DNA from 3 places in the Salinicoccus bachuensis genome. Region 2 is predicted to be linked to each of the others. Evidence: riboswitches for the same ligand, from Rfam matches in the RefSeq annotation. Region 2 holds a riboswitch; each other region holds the start of a gene.
What was found. Region 2 has a riboswitch for S-adenosylmethionine ahead of RQP18_RS11575 (LLM class flavin-dependent oxidoreductase). Riboswitches for the same ligand answer to the same signal wherever they lie in the genome.
Positions count from the first base shown of each region.

Region 1: another riboswitch for S-adenosylmethionine. It lies ahead of RQP18_RS02415 (methionine ABC transporter ATP-binding protein); the one in region 2 lies ahead of RQP18_RS11575 (LLM class flavin-dependent oxidoreductase).
Region 3: another riboswitch for S-adenosylmethionine. It lies ahead of metK (methionine adenosyltransferase); the one in region 2 lies ahead of RQP18_RS11575 (LLM class flavin-dependent oxidoreductase).

Region 1 covers NZ_CP138333.2:461,549-463,820, forward strand. Annotated here, with positions in the region: gene RQP18_RS02395 (Spx/MgsR family RNA polymerase-binding regulatory protein) at 1-65, shown strand, start outside; gene gcvH (glycine cleavage system protein GcvH) at 129-509, shown strand; gene RQP18_RS02405 (toprim domain-containing protein) at 565-978, shown strand; gene RQP18_RS02410 (thioredoxin family protein) at 929-1,246, shown strand; SAM riboswitch class I at 1,287-1,385, shown strand; gene RQP18_RS02415 (methionine ABC transporter ATP-binding protein) at 1,489-2,272, shown strand, end outside.
Region 2 covers NZ_CP138333.2:2,277,649-2,279,920, reverse strand. Annotated here, with positions in the region: gene RQP18_RS11580 (catalase) at 1-681, opposite strand, end outside; SAM riboswitch class I at 1,006-1,106, shown strand; gene RQP18_RS11575 (LLM class flavin-dependent oxidoreductase) at 1,193-2,272, shown strand, end outside.
Region 3 covers NZ_CP138333.2:1,654,322-1,656,593, reverse strand. Annotated here, with positions in the region: gene pckA (phosphoenolpyruvate carboxykinase (ATP)) at 1-909, opposite strand, end outside; SAM riboswitch class I at 1,061-1,166, shown strand; gene metK (methionine adenosyltransferase) at 1,257-2,272, shown strand, end outside.

The DNA of each region.
Region 1 (2,272 bases), 800 kb from region 2:
GCTCCGGCGTGGTTATCGGCTTCAAGGAGGAGGAATACAAACAATTTGTGAACGGCCGGAATTAGCCTTGCCTAAATAGTGTGAACTATGAGATTATATAAGTGTATAAGAAAAAGGAGGTTTTTGTCGTGGCAACACCTAAAGAATTCAAGTATTCAGAAGATCATGAATGGGTCAAATTTGAAGATGGCAAGGCGACAATCGGTATTACGGAATTCGCCCAATCCGAGCTCGGTGATATCGTATTTGTGGAGCTGCCTGCTGAAGGCGATGAAATTACTACTGGGGAGTCATTCGGCAGTGTGGAGTCCGTAAAGACGGTATCCGAACTGTATGCACCACTCAGTGGTACAGTAGTCGAGATCAATGAAGGACTCGAGGACAGCCCTGAGCTTGTCAATGAATCTCCTTATGAGGAAGCATGGATGGTGGTCATTGAACTGTCCGATGAATCACAACTTGATAAACTGATGGATGCGGATGCCTACGAAGAAATGGTGGATGCATAAAAACTGAAACTCTGGACATCGTCTGGAGTTTTTTTAAAATATGATACCAGGGGTGATGGCAGTGTATTTTTCCGATAAAGTGCTCATTGTCGAAGGAAAGACGGATAAGCGGCGCATCGAAGAAGTATTGATTGAACCTGTACAGATCATATGCACCCATGGTACAATGGGAATCTCAAAATTGGATGAGATTCTCGACCAGCTGAATGGCTCCGACATCTATATCCTGTCCGATGCGGACAAAGAGGGAAGAAACATCAGGAAATGGTTTAAAAAACATCTGAGTGAAAGTACTCACATATATATTGACCCGAAATTCGGTGAAGTGGGCCGCTGCCCACGCGACTACTTGGCAAACCTCCTTATGAGACACGATTTCTATGTAGATACAAGCCTGATCATGAAAGGTAAGTTCAGTAATGATGAAAGAACCAAAGACAATCGATATTACCAGCCGTATTCAATCTGAGGAGACGTTCGTACTCTATGGCTATGCGCCGATATGTGCAAACTGCCAGATTGCGGAAAGGATGCTCGATATCGTCTCGGAAATGAAGGGAGTTTCATATACTTCCATGAATTTGAACTATCATAAGGACCTCATAGAAACGTATGAGATCAGATCGGCGCCCGCACTGCTACTGTTCAGGGAGGGCAAGCTGGTCCGGGAAGTATATGCATTCCAGTCCGTACCCCATCTGACGGAAGTGTTCGATGAATTCCTTGTTGACGAATAGGGATGCGGATGATAGTATTATTAACAATCTAATAATGAAACTCTTATCAAGAGTGGTGGAGGGAAGTGCCCGACGAAACCACGGCAACCGTCTTTGTGACAAGGTGCCAATTCACTGATCGATTGATCGAAGATGAGAGGCTGATGGATAAAACCGGTGCCTGCTCAACTTTTGAGTGGGCTTTTTATTTAGCGGAGCGGAAAATGCACGACTTTTCCAATATACAAGTCAGGGTGAAACGTATGATCGATATAAGGAAAGCAACGAAAATTTTCAAGACGAAGAACAATACCATCCAGGCCGTGGATGATGTCAACCTTCATATCAGGGAAGGGGAGATATTCGGCGTCATCGGCTATTCGGGAGCAGGCAAATCCACGCTGATCAGAATGCTGAACGGCCTGGAACAGCCCTCCTCGGGCGAAGTGGTGATTGGTGAAGATGTCATCAGTTCGATGACTCGGTCGAATCTGCTCAGGAAACGCCAGAAGGTCTCCATGATCTTCCAGCATTTCAACCTGCTCTGGTCGAGGACCGTCGCCGACAACATCAGCTTCCCACTGGAGATCGCCGGTGTGCCGAAGAAGGAGCGTGCGCGCCGTGTGGCGGAACTGGTGGAGCTTGTCGGCCTCACGGGGCGTGAAGACAACTATCCAAGCCAGCTTTCGGGTGGACAGAAGCAGCGGGTCGGCATTGCGAGGGCGCTCTCCAACAGGCCCGAAGTGCTCCTTTGTGATGAGGCGACGAGTGCGCTCGATCCTGAAACGACGGATGAGGTGCTCGACCTGCTGGTAAAAATACGTGATGAAATGGATCTGACCATCGTCCTCATCACGCATGAGATGCATGTCATCCGCAAGATATGCGACCGGGCGGCAGTGATGGAGAACGGCCGGGTCGTGGAGACCGGACCGGTGATAAAGCTGTTCCAGAATCCGGAGCATGGCGTGACGAAACGCTTTGTCAAAGATGACATCAACGATGAGGAGACGGCCCTGTCATTCGAGGAGGTCAGGGAGATGTTCC
Region 2 (2,272 bases):
CTCCTGTGTCAGGTTGCGGATGCCCTGTTTCGGCTCCCAGTGGTATTTGACGAGTACGGATTCACCCTTGTCATTCACCCATTTGTAAGTGTTGACGCCGGAACCCTGCATGTGCCGGTATGAGGCTGGAATACCCCAGGGCGAGAACAGGAATGTGATCATGTGCGTCGCTTCCGGCGAACGGGAGACGAAGTCGAACATCCGTGTCGGATCGGGCACATTGGATACCGGATCTGCCTTGAAGGCATGAATCATATCAGGGAACTTCATGGCATCACGGATGAAGAAGATCTTCAGGTTGTTGCCGACGAGGTCCCAGTTGCCGTCCTCTGTATACATTTTTATGGCGAAGCCCCGTGGGTCGCGTTCCGTTTCAGGCGAATCCTTGGCGCCTGCGACGGTGGAGAAGCGTACCATGAGTGGCGTCTTCTTGCCTTCGCCGGAAAACACTTTCGCGCGTGTATACTTTTCTGCCGGTTCGTCCCCGACTTTGCCGTAGGTTTCAAAGTAGCCGAATGCGCCGGTACCCCGCGCATGTACCACCCGTTCCGGTACTTCTTCGCGGTCGAAGTGCGACATCTTTTCAAGGAAATGGTAGTTTTCCATCGTCGCCGGTCCCCGGTCGCCGATGGTGCGCAAGTTCTGGTTATCTGTGACGGGCCGGCCCTGCCGGGTCGTCATCGTATCGCGTTCCGCTTCTTTCTCGCGTGGAATCTCATTTTCTTTCTGATAGTTCTTATCTGCCAAAATCAAAACCTCCTATGATCTGGTTCGTGACCAATTACGGAAAGATGATGCTTGGAAACATGTCAATCAGAACAGTCTACTGTTTATACTGATTCCAATCTGTACACAATACAATTATAGTGTCAGAACAGTCTGAAATCAAATGATATGAAAGATATACATGCCAAATCCAATTCCTATAAGAAAACTAGAATTTGGTGTTGACTTTGAATATCCTATGGGATATATTAGTCATCATAACTTAATAATTTCAGAAAATTCTTATCAAGAGAGGTGGAGGGACTGGCCCTTTGAGACCTCGGCAACAGACCGTATGTGAACTGTGCCAATTCCAGTAGCGATTTGCTAGAAGATAGGAAGAGATGTTCTATTTTATAAAATAAAGCCCCTCTTCTTATTTTCAAGAAGCAGGGGCTTTTCAATATCAAAAAGCGGAGGTATGAACATGTCAAAAAAACAGATCCATCTCAACGGCTTCATCCAGAATTCACCGTCCCCCCATTCCACGGGGCTGTGGAAGCATGAAAAGGACCAGGGTACGGGCCACAACCGTCTGGAATACTGGATTGATACGGCGATGACACTGGAGCGCGGAAGGTTCGATGCACTCTTCATTGCAGATGTGCTGGGGACCTACAGCGTCTATGGAAACAACCATGATGCAGCGGCAAAGCACGCCGTCCAGCTGCCCGCCCATGATCCGACACTCGTGATTCCTGCCATGGCAGCCGTTACAAAGCATCTCGGGTTTGCACCGACGATTTCGACTACATATGCACAGCCCTATTCCCTGGCACGTCAGCTGTCGACGCTGGATCACCTGACCGAGGGCCGGGTGGCATGGAATGTTGTGACATCATACCTTGAGAGCGAAGCCGTCAACATGGGGCTCGAGCAGCGACTGCCGAAGGAGATGCGGTACAACCGTGCAGATGAATTCCTCCAGGTCGTGTACAAGCTCTGGGAGGACAGCTGGGCGGAAGATGCCGTCCAGTATGACAGGGAAAACGATACGTTTGCAGACCCTGACAAGGTGCACATGATCAACCACCGCGGCGAATTCTTCAATGTGCCGGGGCCGCATCTTGTGGAGCCCTCTCCCCAAAGGACGCCTGTACTTTTCCAGGCGGGGGCATCGCCGAAGGGGCGCGACTTTGCAGCGAAGCATGCGGAAGCGGTGTTCACGAAGAATCATTCCCTGGAAGCCCTGGCAGCCTATGTGAAGGATATCAGGGAACGTACGGTGGCCCAGGGCAGAAATGCAGACGACGTCAAAGTGTTTCCGATGATCCTGCCGATCATCGGGGAGACCGAGGCGGAAGCCTATGAAAAATATGAAGCGCTCCAGAACAGCGTGAGCTACGAAGGGACGGCGTCACTCCTGTCCGGCCACACGGGCATCGATTTTTCCCAGTATGATCCGGACCAGTATATCGAAGACATCGAGACGGAAGCGGTACAGGGGAACCTCGACATGTATACGAAGGATCCGAACCGCAAGTGGACATTGCGGGAGGCCATCAAG
Region 3 (2,272 bases), 620 kb from region 2:
CCCATCCTCATCGAGGACAACATTCTCGAGCACCGAACCGAACTTGATCGCCTTGAAGATTTCAGGTTCCTTCTCAGGAGAAAGGTTGACCGTCTTCGCATAGCAGCCCCCTTCGATATTGAACACGCCGTTTTCATTCCAGCCGTGCTCATCATCACCGATGAGTTCGCGCTGGGCGTCCGCAGACAGCGTCGTCTTGCCTGTACCGGAGAGGCCGAAGAAGAGGGCGACATCCTTGTTTTCCCCTACATTGGCAGAGCAGTGCATGCTCATTACGTCCTGCTCGGGCAGCAGGTAGTTCATAATCGAGAAGATGGATTTCTTCATCTCTCCCGCATATTCCGTGCCACCGATCAGTATGATGCCTTTTTCGAGGGACACGATGACGAATGCTTCCGATTTGGTTCCATCGGTCTCAGGGTCGGCCTTGAAGGTCGGTGCAGAAACGATCGTGAACTGTGGATCCATGCCGAGGGCTTCTTCCTTCGTTTCCGGACGGATGAACATCGTACGCGCAAACATGCTGTGCCAGCTGAACTCGGTCACCACACTGAGGTTGAGGCGTGTCCTTTCATCAGCGCCTGCATAGCCGTTGAAGACGAAGACCTCCTCCTTCTCCCCCAGGTAGTCGATGACCTTGGTGAACAGATTGTCGAAGACCGTCTCCGAGATGGGCTGGTTGACCTCACCCCAGTCGACCTTGTCCTTTGATACACCATCTTCGACGATGAAGCGGTCCTTCGGGCTGCGTCCGGTATATTTGCCCGTTTCAGCACGCAGCGCACCCGTCTCCGTCAGTCTGCCTTCTCCCCTCTTCAAAGACTTTTCGACCAGCTTGGATGTGGAAAGCTGGACATGCGAAGTATCCTTAGCCACCAGATTTTGAATGCGTTCGGAATGGTTTACCATAATTATTGCCCCCGTTTTATGTAGTTTACAAAGTAATCAGGTACTTTCACGAATTAGTATAACACATTGATAATTGATGTGACATAATAATTGTAAAATATTATTACCTTGATTTGATTCCCATCATCTAGTATATTATATGTTAAGTTATCTCTTATCAAGAGCCGGTGGAGGGAACATACCCGACGAAACCCAGCAACCTCTTTTCAACAAAGAAAGGTGCTAAAGGATGCAGAAGTTATTCTGATCGATAAGGGGAAGAGCGGAGCCTTTTCTCGTATTATTGGGAAAAGGCTTTATTTTTTGCTACTGGGAGATAGCTAATAATCATAAAGGAGATATTTTTAATGGCAGAGCGTAGACTTTTTACTTCCGAATCCGTGACGGAGGGACATCCTGATAAAATTGCGGATCAGATATCGGATGCAATCCTGGACGAAATACTGAAAGGGGACCCCCATGCCCGGGTCGCCTGTGAAACTGTAGTGAATACAGGCATGGCACTGATCGTCGGAGAAATAAGCACGAACACCTATGTGGACATCCCGAAAATAGTGAGGGAGACGGTGAAGGATATCGGTTATGTCCTTGCCAAATATGGCTACGACTACAAGACGATGTCCGTCCTTACCGGAATAGACGAACAGTCCTCCGATATCGCCCAAGGGGTGAACAATGCTGTGGAGACGAGGGAGACGGATGCCGTATCCACCGGAGCGGGGGACCAGGGGCTGATGTTCGGCTTTGCATGTGATGAGACTGAAGAACTGATGCCTCTGCCGATAGCATTGGCCCATAAGCTGTCAAGGCGCCTGACCGAGGCGCGCAAGGAGAATATCATCGACTATTTGAGACCGGACGGCAAGACGCAGGTCACTGTCGAATATGATGAGAATGACCAGGTCAAGCGGGTGGATACGATCGTCATCTCGACACAGCATCACGAAGAGATTGAAAAGGAGACGATCCAGCGGGATCTGCTTACGCACGTCATCCGTGAAGTGGTGCCGGCCGAACTGCTTGATGAGGAAACGAAATATATCATCAATCCGACGGGACGCTTCGTCATCGGCGGCCCGCAGGGGGACGCCGGACTGACCGGACGGAAGATCATCGTCGATACTTATGGTGGCTACGCACGCCATGGCGGCGGGGCCTTCAGCGGCAAGGATCCGACCAAAGTCGACCGCTCTGCAGCCTATGCAGCACGCTATATCGCAAAAAATATCGTTGCTGCGGGGATCGCTTCCAAATGCGAAATCCAGCTGGCATACGCAATTGGGGTCAGCGAACCCGTTTCCATATCTGTGGATACATTCGGCACTTCATCCTACAGCGAGACGGATATCGTCGCAGTCATCAG